DNA from 3 places in the Cupriavidus sp. P-10 genome. Region 1 is predicted to be linked to each of the others. Evidence: predicted binding sites of a transcription regulator. Region 1 holds the regulator's gene; each other region holds the start of a gene.
The links. The regulator FliA, encoded in region 1, starts transcription of late flagellar genes. The targets are predictions, from matches to a motif close to CTAAAGTTTNNNNNNNNNNNGCCGNTA.

Region 1 (7,647 bases):
CTGTTCTCCAACCCGCGCGTGCTGTACCTGACCGCCGGCATCATGGGCCTGATGGGCATTATCCCGGGCATGCCGCATTTCGCCTTCCTGCTGCTGTCCGGCGCGCTGGTCTGGATGGGCCGCTACCTGTCGCGCAAGGCAGCAACGCAGCAGCAGGTCAGGCAGCGCGAAGAGCGCGCACCGGCGGTGGCGCAGGAATCGACCGAAGCCAGCTGGGACGACGTGGCACTGGTCGACCCGCTCGGCATGGAAGTGGGCTATCGCCTGATCACGCTGGTCGACCGGGCGCAGGACGGCGAATTGCTCGGCCGCATCAAGAGCATCCGCAAGAAGGTGGCGCAGGAGATCGGCTTCCTGGTGCCGGTCGTGCATATCCGCGACAACCTGGAGCTCAAGCCCAATGCGTACCGCATCACGCTCAAGGGCGTCGAGATCGGCCGCGGCGAAGCCATGCCGGGGCAGTGGATGGCGATCAACCCGGGCCAGGTCAGCGGCACGCTGCCCGGGGCGGCCACGCGCGATCCCGCCTTCGGTTTGCCGGCGGTGTGGATCGACGCGGGCATCAAGGAGCAGGCGCAGGCGTACGGCTACACCGTGGTCGACGCCAGCACCGTGGTCGCCACGCACCTGAACCACCTGATCCACATGCACGCGGCCGAGCTGCTCGGCCGCCAGGAAGTGCAGTCGCTGCTGGACCGCATCGCCAGGGATGCGCCCAAGCTGACCGAAGACCTGGTGCCCAAGACCATCTCGCTGACGGCGCTGCAGAAGATCCTGCAGAACCTGCTCGACGAAGGCGTGGCAATCCGCGACATGCGCACCATCCTCGACGTGGTGGCCGAGCATGCGCCCAAGATCAGCGATCCGAACGAACTGACCGCGATGGTGCGCGTGGCCATGGGCCGCGCCATCACGCAGCAGCTGTTCCCGAACAACGCCGACCTGCAGGTGATCGGCCTTGACGCCGGCCTGGAGCGCGTGCTGTCGCAGGCGCTGACCAACGGCGGCGGCATCGAGCCGGGTCTGGCCGATGCGCTGCTGCAGCAGACCCAGGGCGCGGTCACGCGCCAGGAGCAGATGGGGCTGGACCCGGTGCTGCTGGTGCCGTCGCAGCTACGCCCGCTGATGGCGCGCTTCCTGCGCCGCACGCTGCCGCAGCTCAGGGTGCTGTCACACGCCGAAGTGCCTGACAACCGCAATATCCGCATCACCGCCATGATCGGCGCGTGAGAGATCATCCGACAGAGCCAACGATGAGCGTAGCCAAATTTGTCGCCGCCAACGGCCGTGAAGCCATGCGCCAGGTGCGCGAAGCCATGGGCCCTGATGCCGTGGTGCTGTCCAACCGCACCGTCGAAGGCGGCGTAGAAATCGTCGCCATGCGCGATGCCGATCTGGGCAGCGTGTCGGCCAGTGCACAGACCTACGTCCCGCCCGCGCCGGCGATGGTGGTGGCGGAGACGCCTGCCATTGGCGACCTGCGCGGCGAACTTCAGTCGATGCGCGCGATGCTGGAGCGCCAGCTCGCCGGCATCGGCAATGCGCCCGCCGGCGCCGGCCACGGTGTTGCCGCCAGCGACCCGCTGCGCGAATCGCTGTTCGAATGGATGGTGGGCGCCGGCTTCTCCGGCCAGCTGGCGCGCACGCTGCTGGCGCGCCTGCCGCTGGGCTACGACCGTCCCGCCGCGATGACCTGGATCCGCAAGGAGCTGGCCAGCAAGGTGCCGGTGCTGGGCGACGAAGACCACCTGTTCGCGCAGGGCGGCGTGCTGGCGCTGATCGGGCCCACCGGCGTGGGCAAGACCACCACCACTGCCAAGCTGGCGGCTCGCTTCGTGCTGCGCCACGGCGCCGACAAGCTGGCGCTGCTGACTACCGACAGCTTCCGTATCGGCGCGCATGAACAGCTGCGCATCTATGGCGACATCCTCGGCGTGCCGGTGCATGCGGTGAAAGATGCCGCCGACCTGCGCTTCGCGCTGGCGGCGATGAAGGACAAGCACCTGGTCATCATCGACACCGTCGGCATGAGCCAGCGCGACCGCAGCCTGTCGGAGCAGATCGCCATGCTGGCCGGTGTGCCCGCGCCGGTGCAGCGCGTACTGCTGCTCAACGGGGCCAGCCACGGCGACACGCTCAATGAGGTCGTGCATGCCTACCGCCACGATGCCGCGCCCGATGACGGCGGCATCGATGGCTGCATCATCAGCAAGCTGGATGAGGCCACCCACCTGGGTTCAGTGCTCGACGTGGTGATCCGCCACCGCCTGCCGGTGTTCTACGCCTCCACCGGCCAGCGCGTGCCCGAGCACCTGGAACTGGCCAGCAGCACGGCGCTGGTCGAACGCGCTTTCCTGACCCCACGCCGCGGCTCGGTCTTTGCCGATGCCGACGCCGCGCGCCGCCGCCAGGCGGCAGCGGACGAGCAGGCCGCGAAGGACGGGAACGGCGGGAAGGGCAGCGCCGACGACGTGCTGCGCTCGCTCACCGACAGCGCCGATGCGCTGGGCCAGTGCGTCGCGGAACTCAACGGCGCGGGCCTCGGCTTCGACCTGGCGCGCTCGCTGTGGCAGCAGCGCACCGCGGGCGATACCGCGCTGCGCGCGATGGCGCAGCAGGTGCGCGAAGCGGTCTGCCGCGACGTCAACCGCGCCTGCGACCAGTACGTGCTGGCGCTGGCGGCCACGCTGCCGGTCAGCGTGCCCGGCCGCCGCACGCCGCAGCCGCTGCAGCACACGCTGTGGCTGGGCGACCGCGACGGCACGCCGCTGGCCGCCACCGTCACCGCCGCCGGCCGCGCCGGCCAGCCGCTGGGCGAGGCCGATGCCGAGGCCGCCAACCTGCGCGCGGCCATGAGCGCTGCGCGCAAGGTGGTCAACCTGGTCGACGCGATGCCGTCCGCCGCCACGCTGGCGCGCTGGCAGCAGGCCGGCGAACGCTGGATCGCGGGCGCGCGCAAGACCGTGCGCGTGGTCAGCACAGGCGCCGCCTGGAAGCTCGATGCGCTCGCCGATACGCTGACCTTCCACGCCGTCGGCGACGCCGTCGTGCGTGAGCGCGACGCCGTGCGCTGGCTCGCCACCGCCGACGTGCGCGTGCCCGACAGCCCCGCGCGCGGCAAGGGCGCCCCCGAAGGCGGCATCGATGCCTGCCTGGTAGTGGTGCGCCTGGTCGATCGCGCCAGCGGCGAGCTGCTCGATGCCCGCTATTTGCTGTGCGACCCGGCACTGGCGCCGGACGCGGCGCAGGTGGCGCACTGGACGCCGTGGTCGGACACGGCCGAAACGCGCCTGCGCACGCTGCGCCATGCCGCCGACCACTTCGCGCAGGATGCCGAAGCCGGCCACGCCGGCAGTGCCGCACTCGCGGCGCTGCAGCTTGGCCTGTCCGTGCTGCGCCTGGAACACGCGCCGACCGCGACCGCGCCGGCTTTCTTGGCACGGCTGGCCGGCCGCACCGTGCGGGCCGGCGCGGCGGTGCCGGGCACCGCGCTCAATGAGGGCATGGGCCGCATGCTGGCGCTGCTCGACGTATTGGAGAACTACCCCGGCCGCGCGGCGGCGGCACCTGCCGCCGCCGTGGAAGCGGCCGATGTCATGGGAGCCCTGCAGTGAGCACCCTCGCCATGGACCAGGCAGAAAGCCTGCGGCGCATGCTGGCGCCGCGCACCACGCGCCGCATCGCCGTGGTCGCCAGCGAGCGCGGCGCCGGCGCCACCACCGTGGCGCTGGGCCTGTCGCAAGCCCTGGCGATGCAGGGCGAGCGCGTACTGCTGCTCGACGAAGACCCGGCCACGGCGCGCGCGACCAGACTCGCCGGCGCGACCCCGGCCGGCACGCTCGCCGACGTGCAGGAGGGGCGCCTGCCCCTGGAAGCCGCGGCGGGAGTCGGCACCGGCGGCGCGGTATCGGTGCTTCCGGCTGGCCGCCAACGCGCGGGGCTTGAGGTGCCCGCCACGGCGCTGTCGGCCTTCCGCAGCGTGCTGGTGGATGCCACCGCCGATGCCGACGGCGCGCTGTCGCCCTTTGCCGGCGGCGCGCACAACGTAGTGATCGTGATGCGCCCGGAACTGGCGTCGATCACCGCCGCGTATGCCTGCATCAAGCGCCTGCACCACCTGTACGCCTGGCGCCGCTTCCACCTCGTGGTCAACATGGCCGCCACCGAACTCGCGGTGCAGGCGATCCTGCGCAACCTGGCGCGCACCGCCAGCCAGTACCTGGGCGTGGAAGTGCAGTGCGCCGGCTGGCTGCCGGCCGATCCGCTGGTGGCGCGCGGCGTGCAGCTCGGCCGCTGCGTAGTCGAAGCCTTCCCGGCCGCACCCGCGACCAGCGCGCTGCGCCGCGCCGCCGGCAGCATCGGCGGCTGGCCGTTGCGGGCCGAGGCGCCAGCCCCCGCCGCAACGCCCGTGCCGGCATGAGCGCCGCCCGAACCATGCCTTACCAACGAACCAGACCCTGAGCCAGCCGGCGCGCCACGTGGCGCGCCGGTCCAGCAATCCAGCATTCACGAGAATTGCACCATGTACACGATCCAGGGAAAGCTCGACCAGGCCGACGTGGTCAAGGCGCACGCACAGCTGGTGCGTCGCATCGCCCTGCAGCTGGCCGCCAGGCTGCCTGCCAGCGTGCAGATCGACGACCTGATCCAGGCCGGCATGATCGGCCTGCTCGATGCCGCCAAGCGCTATGAAGACACCCACGGCGCGCGCTTCGAGACCTACGCCAGCCAGCGCATCCGCGGCGCCATGCTCGACGAGGTGCGCGCCAACGACTGGCAATCGCGCAGCCTGCGCCAGTTCACGCGCCGCATCGAACGCACCCAGCGCTCGCTTGAGCAGAAGCTCGGACGCACGCCGCTCGACTCCGAAGTGGCTGAAGCGATGGAAATGGCGCTGGACGAATACCAGGTCCTGCTCAACGAGGTCTATGGCTGCCAGTTGCTGCATTACGAAGATTTCGAGCGCTCCGGCGAAGAAGATTTCCTTGACCGCCACCTCGGCGCCAGCGATGACGGCAACCCGCTGAAAGTGCTGATGGAAAGCGGCATGCGCGAGGCGCTGATCCGCGCCATCGACCGGCTGCCCGAGCGCGAGAAGCTGGTGCTGTCGCTGTGCTACGACCAGGAGCTGAACCTGCGTGAGATCGGGGCCGTGCTGGATGTGACCGAGTCACGGGTGTGCCAGATCCGGGGGCAGGCGATTACGCGGTTGCGGAACCAGTTGCGTGGGTTGCTGTGATGTCCAGCCTGGCGCGCGTTGCCTGCCTCGGGCTCGTGGCGGGGTCTGCCTGTGCCTGGGCGGCGATCGAAGGCGGCACGCGGCATGCGTGGACCGGGTCGGTCAATGGGCCGGCGTTGCATGGGCGCGGGCAGCGGGCCGTGTCGGCGCCGATCCAGCCGGTGGGGGTGCTGCCTCAGGCTGAAGGGGTGATTACCACGGTGCGCTGGCGCTACAGCTTTGCGCAGACGCCGCCGGTTGAGTTGCAGGCATATCTCTGCAATGCGCAGCGGTGTGTGATGCTGCCTCAGGCCGAGGGGCAGACCTCCGCGTTCGCCGGGGACGATGCTACCAAGGGGTTTGTGTTTGCGTTCCGGGTGCCGGGGCAGGGGAGCCTGGTGCCGGTTTTGCAGGGGCGGAGCAATGAGGTGGTTGTTGGGTTTCGGTAGACAAATGTTGTGCCTTGCGGCTGGGCATCTTGTGGCTATTTGATCTGCCCGGTTCCACCCTTTAGGGCGGAACCGGGCGCATCAAATAGCTACCTGATGCCCAGTCGCAAGGCTAAGCTCAAATCAGCCAGCCGCCAGGCTCACACCCCCAACCCCGGCCGCCGCCCTCCCATCCTTCCCATACAACCCGGCATCCCCGCCGCAATGCTGCCGCAGCGCCTGAATCGCCTCCTGCGTGAATTCGAGGTGGGCCTTGATGACGGCGCCATTCAGCGCATTGCCATCCCGCGTCACCCGGGCAGCAAAGATCAGCTTGCGCCAGGCTTCGGCGACACCGGCATCAATCTGCTGGCCAAGCAATTGCCCATCGGCACCGGTGCGCAAGCCGAGCGCCTGCATCTGCGCCTCGCGCGCCCGAACCTGGCGCGACAGCGCCTGACCCACCTCCACCTTGCGCGTCAGCAATTCGCTGAGCGCAGTGAAATCCCCGCGCTTTATGGCATCGCGCTCTTGCGCAAGAAGCTGCCCGAAGGTCTCAAGGCCTTCGGTTTCACGCTGCAGGGACTGGATCAGGCTTTGGCTCATGATTTGGCTAGTGCGGGTCGGCCTGGCCGAACTCGCGCAAAGTGGCGAGCAGGCCATCGGCAATCTTGCCCGGGTCGATCTTGATCCGGCCCTCGGCAATAGCCTGGCGGATCTCTTCGACCTTGGCGGTATCGATATCGTCGTCGGTTTCCTGCGTCAGGCGGCTGCTGATCTCGCGCACCTGCGCGGCCAGCGGGCTGACGCTCAGCCCGGAGGACGGCGTGGCGGCGCTGGCCGGTGCGGCCTGGGGCCGGGCGGCGGCGTCGCCTGCGGGCGCGTCGGCGGGCCGGGACGAGGTGGAATGGTTGATCTTCACGGGCGTTCCTTGCTGGTTTCCTATGGCATTACGGCCGCGGCGGCGAAATCTTTAGGGAACGTGCCCCGTATTGCCCGCACGGCAGGACCGGCGGCATTTTCTCATGCCGCGGCGCCATCTGAATCCGGCTGTCAGCCACGATTCGAAAGACTGGAAGTGCTTATTGCAGCACGACCGTGTCGCCGCTGCGCACCAGGCCGTTGACCACCTGGCCGTTGCGCAGGCGTACCTGCACGGTATTGCCGGCGGCGGCGTCGGCCAGCACCTTGCCTTCGCTGGAGATCTGGAAGGCATCGCCTTCGACGGACACGGTGACGGTCTGCCCCTGGCGTACGGCGATGGCCTTGCGCAGCAGGTCGCTGCGCATGGGCGAGCCGGCGGCGATGCGGTTGGCGGCGACGGCGCCGGCGAGCTGTGCCGGGTCGGTAATGACCGCGCGCGGCAAGGTGGCCAGGTCGCCCTGGCGCACTTCGATATCGGCCTGGCCGACCGGTTCGCCCGGACCCAGCGCGCGCGAGGCGACGTAGTAGTCAGTCAGCACCGACACGCGCGCCTGCATATAGCGCACCCACGGCCGCTCGCCGCCGCAGCGCACGCCGACCGAAACCCGGCCCCACGGCGATGCGCCGGCGGGCAGGAACGGATCGGGCGAGACGCAGTCCGGCGCGCGGCCGCCCGACGGCGGCGCTACCTGCACGCTGACCTTGCCCGGCAGGCCGGCGGTCTGCTGCAGCAGGAAGCGCTCCACGGCAACGCGTGCGGGATCCTCGGTGAAGGGGCTCGCAGTGGCTGCGGGCTGGCCGCCCGGCGCCTGCATGGCGACCGGCGTGACCTGCGCCGGCGCGGCGCCAGTGGCCCCGGCAAGACACAGCAGGCACGCCGCCAGCAGGGCCTGTGCCTTGCGCGGGCCGTGGCGGCGGGAATAGCGGCGGAGGGTGCGGCGATTGGCGTTCATCTGGTCTTCCCGGCAAGGACGGCAGGGCGTGCGCTGGCATGCCTGGCGCGCTGCCCCGTGACCTGCGGCGCGCCCCGTCTACATCAGTCATCGGGTTCCGATTGTAGGCAGCGCCTCGCGCGAG
Region 2 (7,647 bases), on a different replicon from region 1:
ATCACGTCAGCGACGCCTGCGGCCTGCACGATCAACTGCGGCCGGCGGTCAATCATCGCGTTCCAGATGCGGCGGGCTTCGTCGTAGGCGGCGTCGGCGGGCTGCAGCAGCCGGCCGCGCAGTTGCCCCTTTAGTGACTCAACATGTTCTTGCGATAACTGGCCCATGATCTGTCTCCCGATGCGAGTTAGAACCATCGGACGACGCGCGGCAGCCGGGGTGAAGAATGATGGCCACGAGAACCGATGACTTCACCATTTAAGGCAGGCCCCCGCTGAATGTAAACGCGGCATGCAACGCGTCCGGCTCAAGTGCCGCAACGCGATCATGCCGCCGTGGCGGCCTATCATGGAAGCACGCCGGCACGGTGCAACGGCGCCGACCGGCTGCGCAATGGACACAACCAGCCACCCACCCCTGTTCCTGTGCGGCGATGTGATGACCGGGCGCGGCATCGACCAGATCCTGGCGCATCCCAGCCAGCCGCTGCTGCACGAGTCGTATGTGCACTCGGCGCTCGACTACGTGCACCTGGCCGAGCGCAAGGCGGGGCCAATAGCTCGGCCGGTGGCGCCGGCGTATCCGTGGGGCGACGCGCTCGCGGAACTGGATCGCCGCGGCGCACGGCCGCGCATTGCCAACCTGGAAACAGCGATCACCACCAGCGACGACGCATGGCCCGGCAAGGCCGTGCATTACCGCATGCATCCGGGCAATGTCGACTGCCTGCAGGCCGCGGCCCTCGACTGCGTGGCGCTGGCCAACAACCACGTGCTCGACTGGGGACGCGCGGGCCTGGCAGACACGCTGGCTGCGCTCGATGCTGCGCATATCGCGCATGCCGGCGCCGGCCCCGATGAGGACAGCGCGATGCAGCCGGCGTGGCTGCCGCGGCCGGGCGGCGGCCGTGTCGCGGTCTATGCCTTCGCCATGCAGAACAGCGGCACGCCCGCGGCATGGCGCGCCACCGCCGGCCACTCCGGCGTGACCCTGCTGGATGACTGGTCCGCCGCCTCGTGCGACCGCATCGCGGCGCGGATCAGCAAGGACAGGCGCGCCCGCGACCTCGTGGTGGCATCGATCCACTGGGGTGGCAACTGGGGCTACCACATCGATCCCGCGCAACGCGCCTTCGCGCACGGGCTGGTGGAAAGGGCCGGCGTGGATATCGTGCATGGACATTCCTCGCACCATCCGCTGGGCATCGAGCTGCATGCGGGCAAACCCATCCTCTATGGCTGCGGTGACTTTATCAACGACTACGAGGGCATCGGCGGCTACGACGACTACCGGCCGGACCTGGCGCTGATGGTGTTCGTCAGCTTCGATGCGGCAGGCAACGCGGACTTGCGGCTGGTGCCGCTGCGGCGCAGCCATTTCCGGCTCAAATATGCGGGCGAAGTCGACATCGCATGGCTGCTGGCGATGTTCGCCTACGAAGGTCGCGCGCTCGGCACCCGCGTCGAGCGCAGCGCGCTGCACGAACTGCGCATATCGACGGGGTGAGACGGCACGCATGAAAAAGCCCGCCGGCATGGCGGGCTCTTGCGGCACGTACCGCCAGGCTACGGTGCGGCGCTAGTGGCGATGGATCATATGGTCGAACCATGTGCGCACCGACTGCTCCTGCTGCTGCAGCAGCGTCGGATCTTTCTCGCGCATGACCCAGATGACAAGTGCGGCACAAGCGACCAGGGCGATCAGCGCCAGTGCCGTGATCATTGCGGCAGTCATAGCAACCTCCTGTGAGAGACTGGTTGCACCTTCAGTGTAGGTCGGATCGCGCGCGATGTCGGTGCCTGCAAAAGCAGGAAGGCCAGCCGCATTGGCTGGCCTTCCGGTATCTCAAGTGCCACGTGATTCGGTTCCGTGTAACGCTTCCACAGTTTGCTGGTCCGCTTCTGCATTCACTGCCCGAGTCTAGCTCTCTCGCCCATCCTGCGGCACCCCAGGACATACCTGCAGGATAGTACAAATTCGCGCGTGGCGAAGGTGCGTGCCCGGGGCGCGCCCGGTCCGTGGTCAGTTCACCACAATGCGGTCGTCAGCCAGGCGGATCTGGCCGCCAGGCTTGTCTTCCATCACCTTGAGCACGCGGCTGCCCACCTGCAGCGTGACGCCGCCATGGATGCGGCGCGCGGCGTCGATCACGGCATCGGCCGATGGCTGCATTTGCTGGCCCAGTTCCGTCAGGCGACCTTCCAGCTCGAACATGTCGCGCGAAAGCTTGAACAGCGTGGCGCGCGCCTTCTCGCGCAAGTCGCCGACGGCCTTCTCCGGATGCTTGGCAAAAAACGTCACCAGTTGCCTGACCTTGTTCTGCTCTTCCAGCAGCTTGCGGCGGTCGGCCTCCAGCGCGGCACGTTGAGCGTCCGCGTAAGGGTTCAAGCCCACCTGCACACTGGTGGCGCTACCGGCAGGGCTGCCGAGCACCGCGACGCGCACCGCCAGCATGGCGCGCGTGCGCCCGCCGCTGATGCTCCCCTGCACGCCGGGTCCGCCGACCACGATGCGCTCGCCCGCGGCAACGTCGCTCTGGCGGATGCCGCTGTCGACGTTCACCTCGGTGCCGGCCTCGACCACGGCATTCTCGATGAAGCGCGCCTTGACCGCGCCCTTGCAGCGCACGCTGGCGCGGCTGATGCCGCCGTCGGCATGGCCTGTCTCGGCCTTGCCGATGATGCCGCCCTTGACCACGACATTGCCGCCGGCGTCGATGTCGGCGGCTTCGATGGTGCCTTCGACCAGCACGTCGCCGCTGACGCGCACCGACATGCCGGTACGGATATCGCCCGCTACGCGCAGCGTGCCGTCAAACGCGACGTTGCCCGAATGCAGGTCGACTGCCTCCACCTGCACCACCGGGCTCACGGCAATGCCATGCACGCCGACCACCGGCGAGCCGGCGATCACGGCGACCAGCAGGTCGGGGTCGTCGGGATCGGCGGCGGCGCCGGTCAGGCCCTCGGCAAAGGGCGCATCATCGACAGGATCGGCGGGCACCGGTTTGCCGAACACGTCCATGCCATCGTTGCCGGCCACGGCCGGGATCCGGCGCATCAGCGGCGTGCCGGGACTGACCAGCAGCAGGTTGCCAAGGTCGCGCAGGTCGACGCGCGAATCTTCGTCTTCGGCCTGCGCCGGCTTGCGCGGCTGCAGCAGGTTGAGGAAACGCGCCGGCTCGCCCTGGCGCGGCGCCACGCCGGCGGCGATGGTGTGCAATTCGCAGCGGCCTTCCGCCAGCGCGGCGTCAAGTGCAAGCGCCTGGATCGGCGCCACCACGCCGCGCTCTGCGACAGCACGGCGGATATCGTCCTCCGTGGCCGGGCGGCCACCTTCGGCAGGCATCAACGTGAGCCGCACAGCCAGGCAGTCGCCCGTGACATCCAGCTCGAAAGCGCCGTCAACCAGTGCGCCAATGGCAGCGTCGATCTCGTGCTCGGCGCGCTGGCACTGCTGCAAGAACTGCGCAACGGCGCGCGCATCCAGCCTGGCGCCGGCCCAGCCGTGGCTGTCCAGGCACTGTTTCAGGCTGGCGTGATCCGGCGCCAGCCTGCCTGGCTCCGGCGTGTAGCGTGCATGCACCTGCTCGCCTGGCTCGGTCAGCTCCAGGCGCAAACCCGACTCGTGCATCATGAGTCCCCTGATTTTTCTGCGGAGCTGCAGGCCGGCCCGTCACCGCTGCCTGTCCGCGCTGGCGGACAGGGCGTGCCCGGATGGCTAGCGCTCCACTTGTTATCGATCCTTGACCATCGGCAGCTGGGGCCAGAAACTTGAGCGAACAACGATCCCCGCCGGGGTGGGGTGATGCCGACCACGACTGACGGGGCATCGCCGGACTTTTCGGTAAACTGTCGGCATTTCCGGGGCGCGCCGCGCCCCGCAGCCTGCGCAGTCCCCATGTCAAATACCCACGAAATCCGCCCCGGCCAGTCCACCGAGTTGCTCAAGGAACTCCATATCCTGACGCGCGACGGCAAGATGAACCAGGACAGCCGGCGCAAGCTCAAGCAGGTCTACCACCTGTTCCAGTTCATCGAACCGCTGCTTCAGCAGGTCAAGGACGAGCGCGGCCGCGTCACCCTGGTCGACCATGGTGCCGGCAAGTCGTACCTCGGTTTCATCCTGTACGACCTGTTCTTCAAGGCATTGAAGGACGATTCCCACATCTACGGCATCGAAACGCGCGAGGAACTGGTGAAGACCTCGCAGGCGCTGGCGGCGCGGCTGGGCTTTCCCGGTATGTCGTTCCTGAACCTGTCGGTGGCGGATTCGATCACCTCGCCGCAGCTGCCGCCGACCGTCGACGTGGTCACCGCGCTGCATGCGTGCAATACCGCCACCGACGATGCCATCCACTTCGCGCTGGCCAAGCGTGCGCAGCATATCGTGCTGGTGCCCTGCTGCCAGGCCGAAGTGGCCAGCGTGCTGCGCAAGCACAAGGGCAAGCTGCTGGCGGGCAATCCGCTGACCGAGATCTGGCGCCACCCGCTGCATACGCGCGAGTTCGGCAGCCAGGTGACCAATGTGCTGCGCTGCCTGCAGCTGGAAGCCCATGGCTACCAGGTCAGCGTGACCGAGCTGGTGGGCTGGGAACATTCGATGAAGAACGAGCTGATCATCGCCCAGTACAAGGACCTGCCGCGCCGGCGCCCGGCGGAGCGGCTGCAGAACGTGCTGGAAACGCTGGGGCTGGAAGAGATGAACGAGCGTTTCTTCACCACCCCGGAATCTACCGCGCCGGCCGAACCGGTCGAGCGGGCCGAGCGGGCGTAAGTCGGTCAGTCAGTCAGTCCTGCGCGGCCGGGTTCTTGCCGGCGGCGTTGTCTTCAGGTTCGTCCTCGCCCGCCATCCAGCGCCGCCAGCCCTCATGCCCAAGGCTGCGCATGGTCGCCTGGTTGCGCTCATAGATATCCGCCGCGTCCGGGAATGCCGCCGCCGCACGCGCAATGCTGTCCTCGCGCAGCAAGTGCAGGATCGGATACGGCGCGCGGTTGGTGTAGTTCTCGATATCGTCCGGCTCGGTATCGGCGAACTGGTACTGAGGATGGAAGCTGGCGATCTGCAGCGTGCCTTCCAGGCCCAGGCTTCCAAGCAGGCGCCCGGCAAAGTACAGCAGGTCGTTGTAGTCGAGGAAATCGGCCACGGCATCGGGCAGGATCAGCAGCGTGGTGTCGATCCCCGCCGGATCTGTCTCATCAAGCAGCCGGAGCTCGCGTTCCAGTTCATCCAGCACATCCGGCGCTTCGGTTGCCGTGCTGACCACGTAGCGCACCTGCTCCTTCACATAGACGCTCTTGGCAAAGGGGCACAGGTTGAGCCCGATCACCGCGCGTTCAAGCCAGTGGCGGGTGGCGGCGATGACGGCGTCTGCGGATGTGGCGGCGGAAGACATGCTGGCAATAGCTGGGGAATACCGGGGAAAGCGTCATTCTAGCGCTGCCGCAGGCTCTATAATCCGCGGCGGAAACACACTTGCCCTTGCCGAACCCCCATGTCCCTTGCCACCCCTACCGCAGCCACCGCCAACCGACCTGACGTCGCCATCATCGGCGGCGGTCCTGCCGGCCTGATGGCGGCCGAAGTGCTGGTGGCGCAAGGGGCCAGCGTGGCGGTATATGACGCGATGCCCTCGGTCGGGCGCAAGTTCCTGATGGCCGGCAAGGGCGGCATGAACCTGACGCATGCGGAGCCGGAACCGGCCTTCCTCGGCCGCTATGGCGCGCGTGCGGCGCAAATCGCGCCGATGCTCGCGGACTTCGGGCCGCAGATGCTACGCGAGTGGGTCCACGGGCTTGGCATCGACACCTTCATTGGCAGTTCGGGCCGCGTTTTCCCGGCCGACATGAAGGCCGCGCCAATGCTGCGCGCATGGCTGCACCGGCTGCGCGAAGCCGGCGTGCAGTTCCATATGCGCCATCGCTGGCTGGGCTGGGATGAAGGCGTTGCGCATACGCTGCGTTTTGCCACGCCGCACGGCGAGACATCCGTGCCCGCGCGTGCCGTGGTGCTGGCGCTGGGCGGCGCGAGTTGGGCGCGACTGGGATCGGATGGTGCGTGGGTGCCGCGGCTGGCTGAGCGTGGCGTCGATGTCGCGCCGCTGCGCCCCGCCAATTGCGGCTTCGATGTGGCATGGAGCGCATCATTTGCCGACCGCTTCGCCGGCACGCCGGTCAAGCCGGTGGCAATCGCACTGACCGACCGCGACGGCAACGCGCACTACCGCCAGGGCGAGTTCGTCATCAGCGCCACCGGCATCGAAGGCAGCCTGGTCTATGCGTTGTCGGCGCCGATTCGCGACCGGATCGAAGCCGACGGCAGCGCAGTGATCCACCTCGACCTGTTGCCCTCGCACACCGCGGAACAGGTCGGCAACGCAGTGAACCATCCGCGCGGCTCGCGTTCACTGTCGAGTCACCTGCAGAGCCGGCTCGGCATCACCGGCGTCAAGGCCGGGCTGCTGCGCGAATGCCTGGCGAAGGATGCGATGCAGGATCCAGGCACGCTGGCGATTTCGCTCAAGGCATTGCCGCTGCGCCTGCTGCGCCCGCGCCCGATCGACGAGGTCATCAGCAGCGCAGGCGGCGTGCGTTTCGAAGCGATGGATGAACGGCTGATGCTGCGCGCGCTGCCCGGCGTGTTCTGCGCGGGCGAAATGCTGGACTGGGAGGCGCCCACCGGGGGTTACCTGCTGACAGCATGCTTCGCCAGCGGGCGCACCGCGGCGCAGGGCGCCGCGGCGTATCTGCAGCAGGCTTAAGGGCAGGCTTAAGGGCAGGCTCAGGGGCAGGCTCAGGCCTGCTTGCCGCCGGCGATGCTGAGCGCCACCGCTTCGGCCACCTCGATGCCGTCGATCGCGGCCGAGTAGATGCCGCCGGCATAGCCCGCGCCCTCGCCCGCCGGGTACAGGCCCTGGACGTTGATGCTCTGGTAGTCGTCGTTGTTGCGGCGGATGCGCAGCGGCGACGAGGTACGTGTTTCCACGCCGGTCAGCACCGCGTCATGCAGCGCGAATCCGGGCAGCTTCTTGTCGATCTCGGGAATGCCTTCGCGGATCGCCTCGATCACGTAGTCGGGCAGCGCCGTGCTCAGGTCGGTCGGCGTCACGCCCGGCTTGTACGAAGGCTCGACCGAGCCCAGCGAGGTCGACGGCCGGCCAGCGACAAAGTCGCCCACCAGCTGGCCCGGCGCATTGTAGTTGCTGCCGCCCAGCTCGAACGCGCGCTCTTCCCACTTGCGCTGGAACTCGATGCCGGCCAGCGGGCCACCCGGATAGTCATCCGGCGTGATGCCGACAACGATGCCGGCGTTGGCGTTGCGCTCGGCACGCTTGTACTGGCTCATGCCATTGGTCACCACGCGCCCCGGCTCCGACGCCGCCGCCACCACCGTGCCGCCCGGGCACATGCAGAAGCTGTACACCGAACGCCCGTTGCTGCAGTGGTGCACCACCTTGTAGTCGGCCGCGCCCAGCAGCTTGTTGCCGGCGAACTTGCCGAAGCGGCTGCGGTTGATCAGGCCCTGCGGATGCTCGATGCGGAAGCCCAGCGAGAACGGCTTGGCCTCCATGAACACGCCGCGGCCGTGCAGCATCTCGAAGGTATCGCGCGCGCTGTGGCCGACCGCCAGGATGACGTGGCTGGCTTC
Region 3 (7,647 bases), 440 kb from region 1:
GAGATTACAGCGCTGCCTTCATTTCGTTCACTCTGCGGTCGCTGCCACGCTGCCGGTGCTGCCGCGCAGCACCTTCTCCGGCAGCCGCGCCACCAGGAACGGCGCCAGCAGCGAGACCCCCGCGCTCATCAGGAACAGCAGCCGGAAGGCGTGCTCGGCGCCCTGGCGCACCGCCGCGGCATCACCGCCGTCCTGCGTGCCCGCCATGACGCGCTGGAACAAGTGCATCAGCACGTCTTCGCCGCCGCCCAGGTCGCTGACCGTCATGCCGCCATGCCGCAGCAGCGCGATCAGCACCGTGGTCAGCACCGCCACGCCGACCGCGCCGCCGAGCATGCGCGAGAACGCCGTCAGCGCAGTGGCGACCCCAACGTGCTGCAGCGGCACGGCGTTCTGCGTTGCCACCAGCCCGCTGGGCAGCTGCAGGCCAATTGCAAACCCGAGCACCACCATCACCAGTGCGCACAGCCAGACCGCGCGCGGATCGACAAACGCCAGCGCCACGATTGCCAGCGGCGCCACCAGCGCACCGGCCATCTGCAGCGGCTTGTAGCGCCCGCTCCACGACATCAGCCGGCCCGCCGCGAACGCGCCGAACGGGATCGCCAGCGTCAGCGGCACCAGCCGCAACGCGGCCGCATCGGCCTGCGCGCCACCCACCACCTGGAAGCGCAGCGGCAGCAGCACCGACATGGCGATCAGCTGGAAGAAGCACAGGAACAGCGTGATGCAGCAGATCGCCACGGTGGGCACGCGCAGCATCGCCAGCGGGATCACGGGATCGGCCGCGCGGCGCTCCTGCCAGATGAAGAGCGCCAGGCACGCGAGGCCTGCCACCAGCATCCCCAGCGTATCGGGCCGCGACGGCGACTGACCCTGCCCTAGGCGCGTCAGGAACACCAGCACGCCGCTCAGCCCCGCGCCAAACAGCAGCGCGCCCAGGTAGTCGATGCGATGGCGGCGCCCGCCCGCGGGCAGGTGGCGCAGCGCGCGCCGCACGGTGACCAGCGCCAGCAGCGCCAGCGGCAGGTTGATCCAGAAAATCCAGCGCCATGACAGGAAGTGCGCCAGGTAGCCGCCGATCACCGGGCCGGCCATGCTGGCCACCGCCCACACGCCGCTGACATAACCCTGGTAGCGGCCGCGCTCGCGCAGCGGCACCACGTCGGCGATAGTCGCCTGCGACACCGACAGCAGCCCGCCGCCGCCCAGGCCCTGCAGGATGCGCGCAAGGATCAGCTGCGGCATCGTCTGCGCCAGCGCACAGGCGGCAGAAGCCAGCAGGAACAGCACGATGGCGAAGGACAGCACGGAGCGCCGGCCGAGCAGGTCGGAGAGCTTGCCGTAGATCGGCGTGGTGACGGTCGAAGCCACCAGGTAGGCGGAGATCACCCACGCCATGTTGTCGAAGCCGTTGAGCTGCAGCGCGATCTCGGGCAGCACCGCGGCGACGATCGACTGCTCCAGCGCGCCCAGCAGGATCGCCAGCATCAGCCCGAAGATCACCTGCATGACGGGCACCGGAGGTGTGGGCGCGCCGGTGTTGTGCTGGCCGGTGGGTGGGGTCGTCGAGGCAGGGGCGCCAGCGGCAGGAGCAGCGGCCGCGTGCGAAGGCGGCTGGGAGGGAACGGCGGTCATGGGCACCTGCGGCGGCAGAATCGCGGCAAGGCGGCGGCGGCGCCGCGCGGTGACCGGTCCTGCTCTTGTTGCGGAGTCAAGGAGAGCGGCTATTGTAGGCGCTTCCCGCCGCCGGTGCTTGCCGTGCCCGGGCGCGCCGGCTCGGCTCAGAACGTCTCCCAGTCGCCGCCATCGGCCATGGCCGGCTGCGCTGCGCGGCGTGTCGCGGCCGGCAGCACTGGCTCCTGGCGGCGGTGGGTGACGGCCGGGCGCGCGCGGGTCGTCACGGCCGGTGTGCGTGCCGGCAGCACCGACTTCTGCGGCTTGCGCTCGATCGGGGCGCGCACCGCCGCGGGCACCGCGGGCTGGCGCGGGGCCGCGGCAGGGGCGCGGGGTGGGCGCGGCAGGGTGGGTGCGGCGGTGGGCTTGAGGGCAGGCGCGGTGCTGGCGGATCCGTTGGCGGGCGCCGTGGCGCGCGCCGGTTCGGCTTGCCGCTTCGCAGTGGCCCTGGCGCGTGGGGCAATGGGGGTAGCGGAGGCAGTGGGCGTGGCACGGGGTGCACGCGGTGCCAACCGGGCGGCCGGCGCGGCCGGCGCGAGTGCGGCGGGCATCACGGCCTTAGTAGCCGCCTCAGTAGCCGGCTTAGTAGCCGGCGCCGCCTGTGCCTCCACTTCGAACCGCCCCACTTCCGATACCAGCCCGTCGGCCTGGTGCAGCAGGCTCTGCGCCGCCGCGGCGGCCTGCTCGACCAGTGCCGCGTTCTGCTGCGTCACGCCTTCCATCTGTGTCACCGCCAGGCTGACCTGCTCGATACCGATGGTCTGCTCGGTGCTGGCCGCCGAGATCTCGCCGATGATATGCGTCACGCGCCCGACGGCGCCGACGATATCGTCCATGGTGCGGCCGGCCTGCTCGGCCTGGCGCGCCCCTTCCTGCACCTGTTGCACAGAACCGCCGATCAGTCCGGCAATCTCCTTGGCGGCCGCCGAGGAACGCTGCGCCAGGCTGCGCACCTCCGCCGCCACCACGGCGAAGCCGCGCCCCTGCTCGCCCGCGCGCGCCGCTTCCACCGCGGCGTTGAGCGCCAGGATATTGGTCTGGAAGGCAATGCTTTCGATCACTCCGGTGATCTCGGCCACCTGCGATGAGGAGCGGGAGATGGTCTCCATGGTCTGCACCATCTCGCGCACGGCACGGCCGCCCTCGGAAGCGACCTCCGAGGCATTGAGCGCCAGCTGGCTGGCCTGACGCGCGTTGTCGGCGTTCTGGCGCACGGTCGAGGTCAGTTGCTCCATCGACGCCGCGGTCTGCTGCAGCGACGCCGCCTGCTGGCCGGTGCGCACCGACAGGTCGGCATTGCCGCGCGAGATCTCGCGCGTGGCGCCCTCGATCGAGCCCGAGGCGCGCTGGATCCCCTGCACCAGGCCCGACAGGTGGCGGAAGGCGCGTTCCAGCGCGGCGAGCATGCGGCCGGTCTCGTCGCGGCTACGCACCGCCACGCGGTAACGCAGGTTGCCCGTAGCCAGCGCCTCGGCGGCCCGCAGCGCCTGCCGCACCGGGCGCGTCACCGAACGCGTAATCGTCAGCCCCAGCAACGCTGCCAGCGCCACCGCGGCGGCCGCCATGCCCAGCAGCACGTTGCGGGCCCAGGCGTAGCGCGCGTCCGATTCCTTGACCGCCGAGACTGCGCCGGCCCGCCCCATCGCCACGATGCCATCGAGCTGCTCGAAATACGGCCCCTGCGCCGCCGGCAGCGTCACCACCAGCGCCGCCCGCGCCCCGGCAAATTCACCGGCGCCGACCTGCCGCAGCACCATGTCGAGCTGGCCGTCATACGCATGCCGCGCCGCCTCCAGCTCGGCAAAGCGCTTCTGCAGGTCCGGTCGGCGGGAAGCCTCCATCACCTTGCCCATTGCCGCCAGCGTTTCCTGCATCGACTTGCGCAGCGCCTGGATGCGCCCGGCATTCTGCGCCGCCATGGCGGGGTCTTCGGTCAGCGTGGCGTCGCGCACCATGATGCCGACCTCCTGCGCGTCTTCCTTGACCCGGTTCAGGTCCAGCACCTTCAGCAGGCGGCCCTCCACGGTCATGCGCATCGCCTCGTTCATGCCGCCCAGGGCATAGACGCCCGACAAGGCGATGCCCACCAGCAGCACCACCACCACCGAAAAGGCCAGGGACAGCCGGACCCCGATGCCAATGTTGCGAAACCATGCCATCACTACGCTCCCTTCTGAACCGAAGAACTGAATGTTTTGTGTCCGTACGAGCGCGGTCCTGCCGGGGCCGGACGACGGCAATACGGCAGCGCAGTCGCCCTATCGGCGGTCAGCGCACAGTTCTTGAAGGGAAATGAGAATTAGAGGCAAAAACCCACGCAATTCGGTGGATTGCCTGTCCGCAAGGTGGCTTTTAATCACGCTGGGCATCCCGAACGGTCGGTTAATTCATCGACCACAGCGCCACAGAGCGCGACCCAAATGACGTAGGCACCAAAAAAAGAAGCCCACGCGCGGGGTGCTCGTAGGCTTTCCAGGACTACAAGAGCTCGAAACCAAGCTCTTGCCAAGAATATAAACGCGCTTACATGAGGTGTAAATCCCGCTTCTATCAGGGAAATCCCTTATGCCGTTATGAGCTTTTTCGGGCACTTTTGATGTTTTTGGCCCTGACGTCACTTCGGGGCGAATTTTTTGTTTTCTTCAGTTTTCCTCCAGCCCCGGCCCCGTCAGGGCTGGCGGACCGGCCGGTACAAGGCCATTGTGCAGTCGCACAAAGTTGCTACAATACCACAGCACCGAGCGCAACAAATTTTGTAGAGCAAAGGCTCTAGGCCCAGCGCGGCACTCTGCCCGTCAACTCTTGTAAAACTTTGTTACTCTCGGCGCTGAAGTATTCCCCTTCTCTTCTGGCAGCGCCCACCGCCGGCATGTGCGCGACGCCCGGGGGCCCGAGCGCGAGGCCAACCGGCGCCGCAGCGCTGACGACCCGACCCGAGGCCGGTTCCGAGAGCGGAAGTTTCCCCTGCCGCCCTGGCCGCGCCGCCCACACAGCCGCCTGCCAACGGACCGTCATCAGCCGCCAGAACCCTTGCGGGCTCTTCCGGAGTCGTTGTGAAGAAGAAGGAAATCCGGCCCAAGCACCCCAGCCGAAAAGAACTGCAGATCCAGCACCTCGCCGTCCATTCCGCCAGCCGCGCGCCGGTGGTCGTCCATCTGTCCAACGGCACCCGGCTGCAGGGAATCGTGCTGGCGGCGGACAGCTACATGGTGCTGCTCGGACGGCGGCTGGACGATCCGCAGCCCACGCTCGTCTACAAGCAGGCGATTTGCCTGGTGACGCCGCTGGACACGCCGGTGGTCGGGATCGACCCGGCGATCGCGGCGGAATTCGTGCCTATCTATATGCCGCGGACGCGCAAGCGGCGCTGAAGCGGACATCGCAACGCCACACTCCCGGAGCCTTCTGGCAGGCCGACGCACGCCCGTCCGCCCCCGGCGATACCCCCTGAAACTCTTGCAGAGATCACTCTAAACCTTTGCCGGGGACGGTCGATAACCCTTGCAACGGAGGCACTCTACGCCCTGCAAAGCAGGCAGCCAACGTTACGGCTAGCAGCCGGAATGCCAAAAAACTTTGCAAATAGGAGTCGTAAATGGCGCAAGTCATTAACACCAATTCGTTGTCTCTGATGACTCAGAACAACATGAACGCTTCGCAATCGTCGCTGAACACGGCGATCCAGCGTCTGTCGTCGGGCCTGCGCATCAACAGCGCCAAGGACGACGCAGCTGGCCAGGCGATTGCCAACCGCTTCACTGCGAACATCAAGGGCCTGACGCAAGCGACCCGCAACGCCAACGACGGCATCTCGATCGCGCAGACGACCGAAGGCGCCCTGACCGAAGTCAACAACAACCTGCAGCGCGTCCGCGAACTGTCGGTGCAAGCTGCCAACGGCACGAACTCGGCCAGCGACCTGGATTCGATCCAGGCTGAAATCACCCAGCGCCTGGACGAAATCAACCGCGTGTCGGAACAGACCCAGTTCAACGGCGTGAAGGTGCTGTCGGCTAACGCGGGCAAGCTGACGATCCAGGTGGGTGCCAACGACGGCCAGACCATCGACATCGATCTGAAGGAAATCAGCGCCAAGACCCTGGGCCTGGATGGCTTCAACGTCAACGGCAAGGGCACGACCCAGAACAAGACGGCCACCGTCACCGACCTGCAGGCCGCAGGCGGCACGCTCGTCGGCGGCAACTACCGAGTCACGACGACGCAGGACACCCTGTCGGTCGACGGTGCACTCGCCGAGATGAAGGATGGCAATACTGTCGCGGTGACCGCTGGCGCTGGTGCCGGCACTTATACTTACGACGCCGCATCGGGCAATTTTTCGATCACCCGCACTGTTGCTACGGCCGCCGTCGGCGCCTTCTTCACGGCTCCAAACGCCGGCTCGACCTCGCTGCCGCCGGCAGGCAGTACCTACAACGGCACGTACACCAACCAGGCGGGCAATTCCACGCAGTTCGAACTCGATTCCACCGGAAAGATCACGATCGGTGGCCAGGCAGCGTACGCCCTCAATGGCAACCTGACGACCAACAACGCCGGCGGCGCCGTGGCGGCCACGGCACAGGTCCTGTTCAACCAGGCTGACGCGAGCGCCACCGCTTCGTCGGTGACCTACAACGGCACGACTTACAACTTTGGCGGCGGCGCCACTGGCTTCACGTACAAGGATTCTGTGTCGAAGGACGTGGTCGCCACGGCCATCACGGCTGCGGCATCGACGGGCACCACGGTGAACGTTGGCTCCGGCATCTACGCCTCGACCATCACCTTCGCTGGCGGCGGCGCGACAGTCTCGAACAACACCTGGGTCGATTCCGACGGCGAACTGACGAAATCCAGCGCCAGCTACACCACGGACTACGCGGTGAATGCGGTGAATGGCGAGGTGACTGTCGCTGCCGGTACCGGCACGGGCAAGTACGCTCCGAAGATTGGTTCGACCGTCTACGTGAACTCTGCCGGTGACCTGACGACCAGCACGACCAGCAAGGGTGACAAGACCGAAGATCCCCTGGCTGCCGTCGACGCTGCGCTCAAGAGCGTCGACGCACTGCGCGGCGCACTCGGCGCGGTCCAGAACCGCTTCGATTCGACCATCGCCAACCTCGGCACCACCATCACCAACCTTTCGTCCTCGCGCTCGCGCATCCAAGACGCCGACTACGCGGTGGAAGTGTCGAACATGACCCGTGCGAACATCCTGCAGCAAGCCGGTACCTCGGTGCTGGCCCAGGCCAACCAGACCACGCAGGGCGTGCTGTCGCTGCTGCGCTAATCGCCGCCGCGCAAGGCATCAAAGGCTGGACCGCAAGGCCCGGCCTTTTTGCCGGGAGTGTTTTGCAGGCAGGCTACTGCCTGCAAAGCGTTTCCAGCCCACCGACAGCACGCCCATCCGGACGGAGCAGACCATAGCCCCTCCCTCGACAGTCACCCCTAGCGCCCAGCGACTGCCGCCCGCAGTCGCGACGCGCACGGCCGGCCAGTTGTCCCGGCAGGAAGGCGCCGCCACAGCGGCTGCAGCGCCAGACGACACACTGACATCGGTGGAAACGAGCGCCGCCATCGGCGAACTGGTCGACGCGCTCAGGACTACATCGATCGGCCTGCGCTTCGACATTGACGAGACCACGCACCGCGTAGTCACCAAGGTGATCGACAAGGAAACCGGCGAGCTGATCCGCCAGATGCCTACGGAAGAGGTGCTGCGCATCGCCCGCGCCATCGACAAGCTGCAGGGGCTGTTCGTCAGCCAGGCGGCCTGACGCAAACCATGGCAGCGCAATGAACAACAGTTGAAGAAGAGGCACGACAAGCATGGCAACGATCTCCTCCATCGGCATTGGCTCCAATCTGGAACTCAGTACCCTGCTGGACCAGCTCAAGACGGCCGAGCAGGCACCGCTGACCGCAATCGACAACCAGGCCAAGAGCTACCAGACCAAGCTGTCG

Region 2: the regulator FliA is predicted to act here: its motif matches at 3,751-3,777, upstream of CTP10_RS04310 (DUF342 domain-containing protein).
Region 3: the regulator FliA is predicted to act here: its motif matches at 5,148-5,174, upstream of CTP10_RS29325 (FliC/FljB family flagellin).

The regions. Positions count from the first base shown of each region.
Region 1 is NZ_AP025171.1:265,591-273,237, forward strand. Features, by position in the region: gene flhA (flagellar biosynthesis protein FlhA) at 1-1,230, shown strand, start outside; gene flhF (flagellar biosynthesis protein FlhF) at 1,254-3,614, shown strand; gene CTP10_RS18340 (MinD/ParA family ATP-binding protein) at 3,626-4,420, shown strand; gene CTP10_RS18345 (RNA polymerase sigma factor FliA) at 4,523-5,239, shown strand; gene CTP10_RS18350 (flagellar protein FlhE) at 5,239-5,667, shown strand; gene CTP10_RS18355 (flagella synthesis protein FlgN) at 5,791-6,252, opposite strand; gene flgM (flagellar biosynthesis anti-sigma factor FlgM) at 6,260-6,568, opposite strand; gene flgA (flagellar basal body P-ring formation chaperone FlgA) at 6,729-7,523, opposite strand.
Region 2 is NZ_AP025170.1:921,203-928,849, reverse strand. Features, by position in the region: gene CTP10_RS04325 (FAD-binding oxidoreductase) at 1-167, opposite strand, end outside; gene CTP10_RS04320 (CapA family protein) at 394-1,506, shown strand; gene CTP10_RS04315 (hypothetical protein) at 1,579-1,734, opposite strand; gene CTP10_RS04310 (DUF342 domain-containing protein) at 2,023-3,636, opposite strand; gene CTP10_RS04305 (class I SAM-dependent methyltransferase) at 3,901-4,776, shown strand; gene CTP10_RS04300 (DUF1415 domain-containing protein) at 4,790-5,395, opposite strand; gene CTP10_RS04295 (TIGR03862 family flavoprotein) at 5,495-6,760, shown strand; gene CTP10_RS04290 (NAD(P)/FAD-dependent oxidoreductase) at 6,793-7,647, opposite strand, start outside.
Region 3 is NZ_AP025171.1:2,759,331-2,766,977, forward strand. Features, by position in the region: gene CTP10_RS29310 (MDR family MFS transporter) at 28-1,638, opposite strand; gene CTP10_RS29315 (methyl-accepting chemotaxis protein) at 1,785-3,836, opposite strand; gene CTP10_RS29320 (RNA chaperone Hfq) at 4,731-5,048, shown strand; gene CTP10_RS29325 (FliC/FljB family flagellin) at 5,273-6,973, shown strand; gene CTP10_RS41300 (flagellar protein FlaG) at 7,242-7,460, shown strand; gene fliD (flagellar filament capping protein FliD) at 7,513-7,647, shown strand, end outside.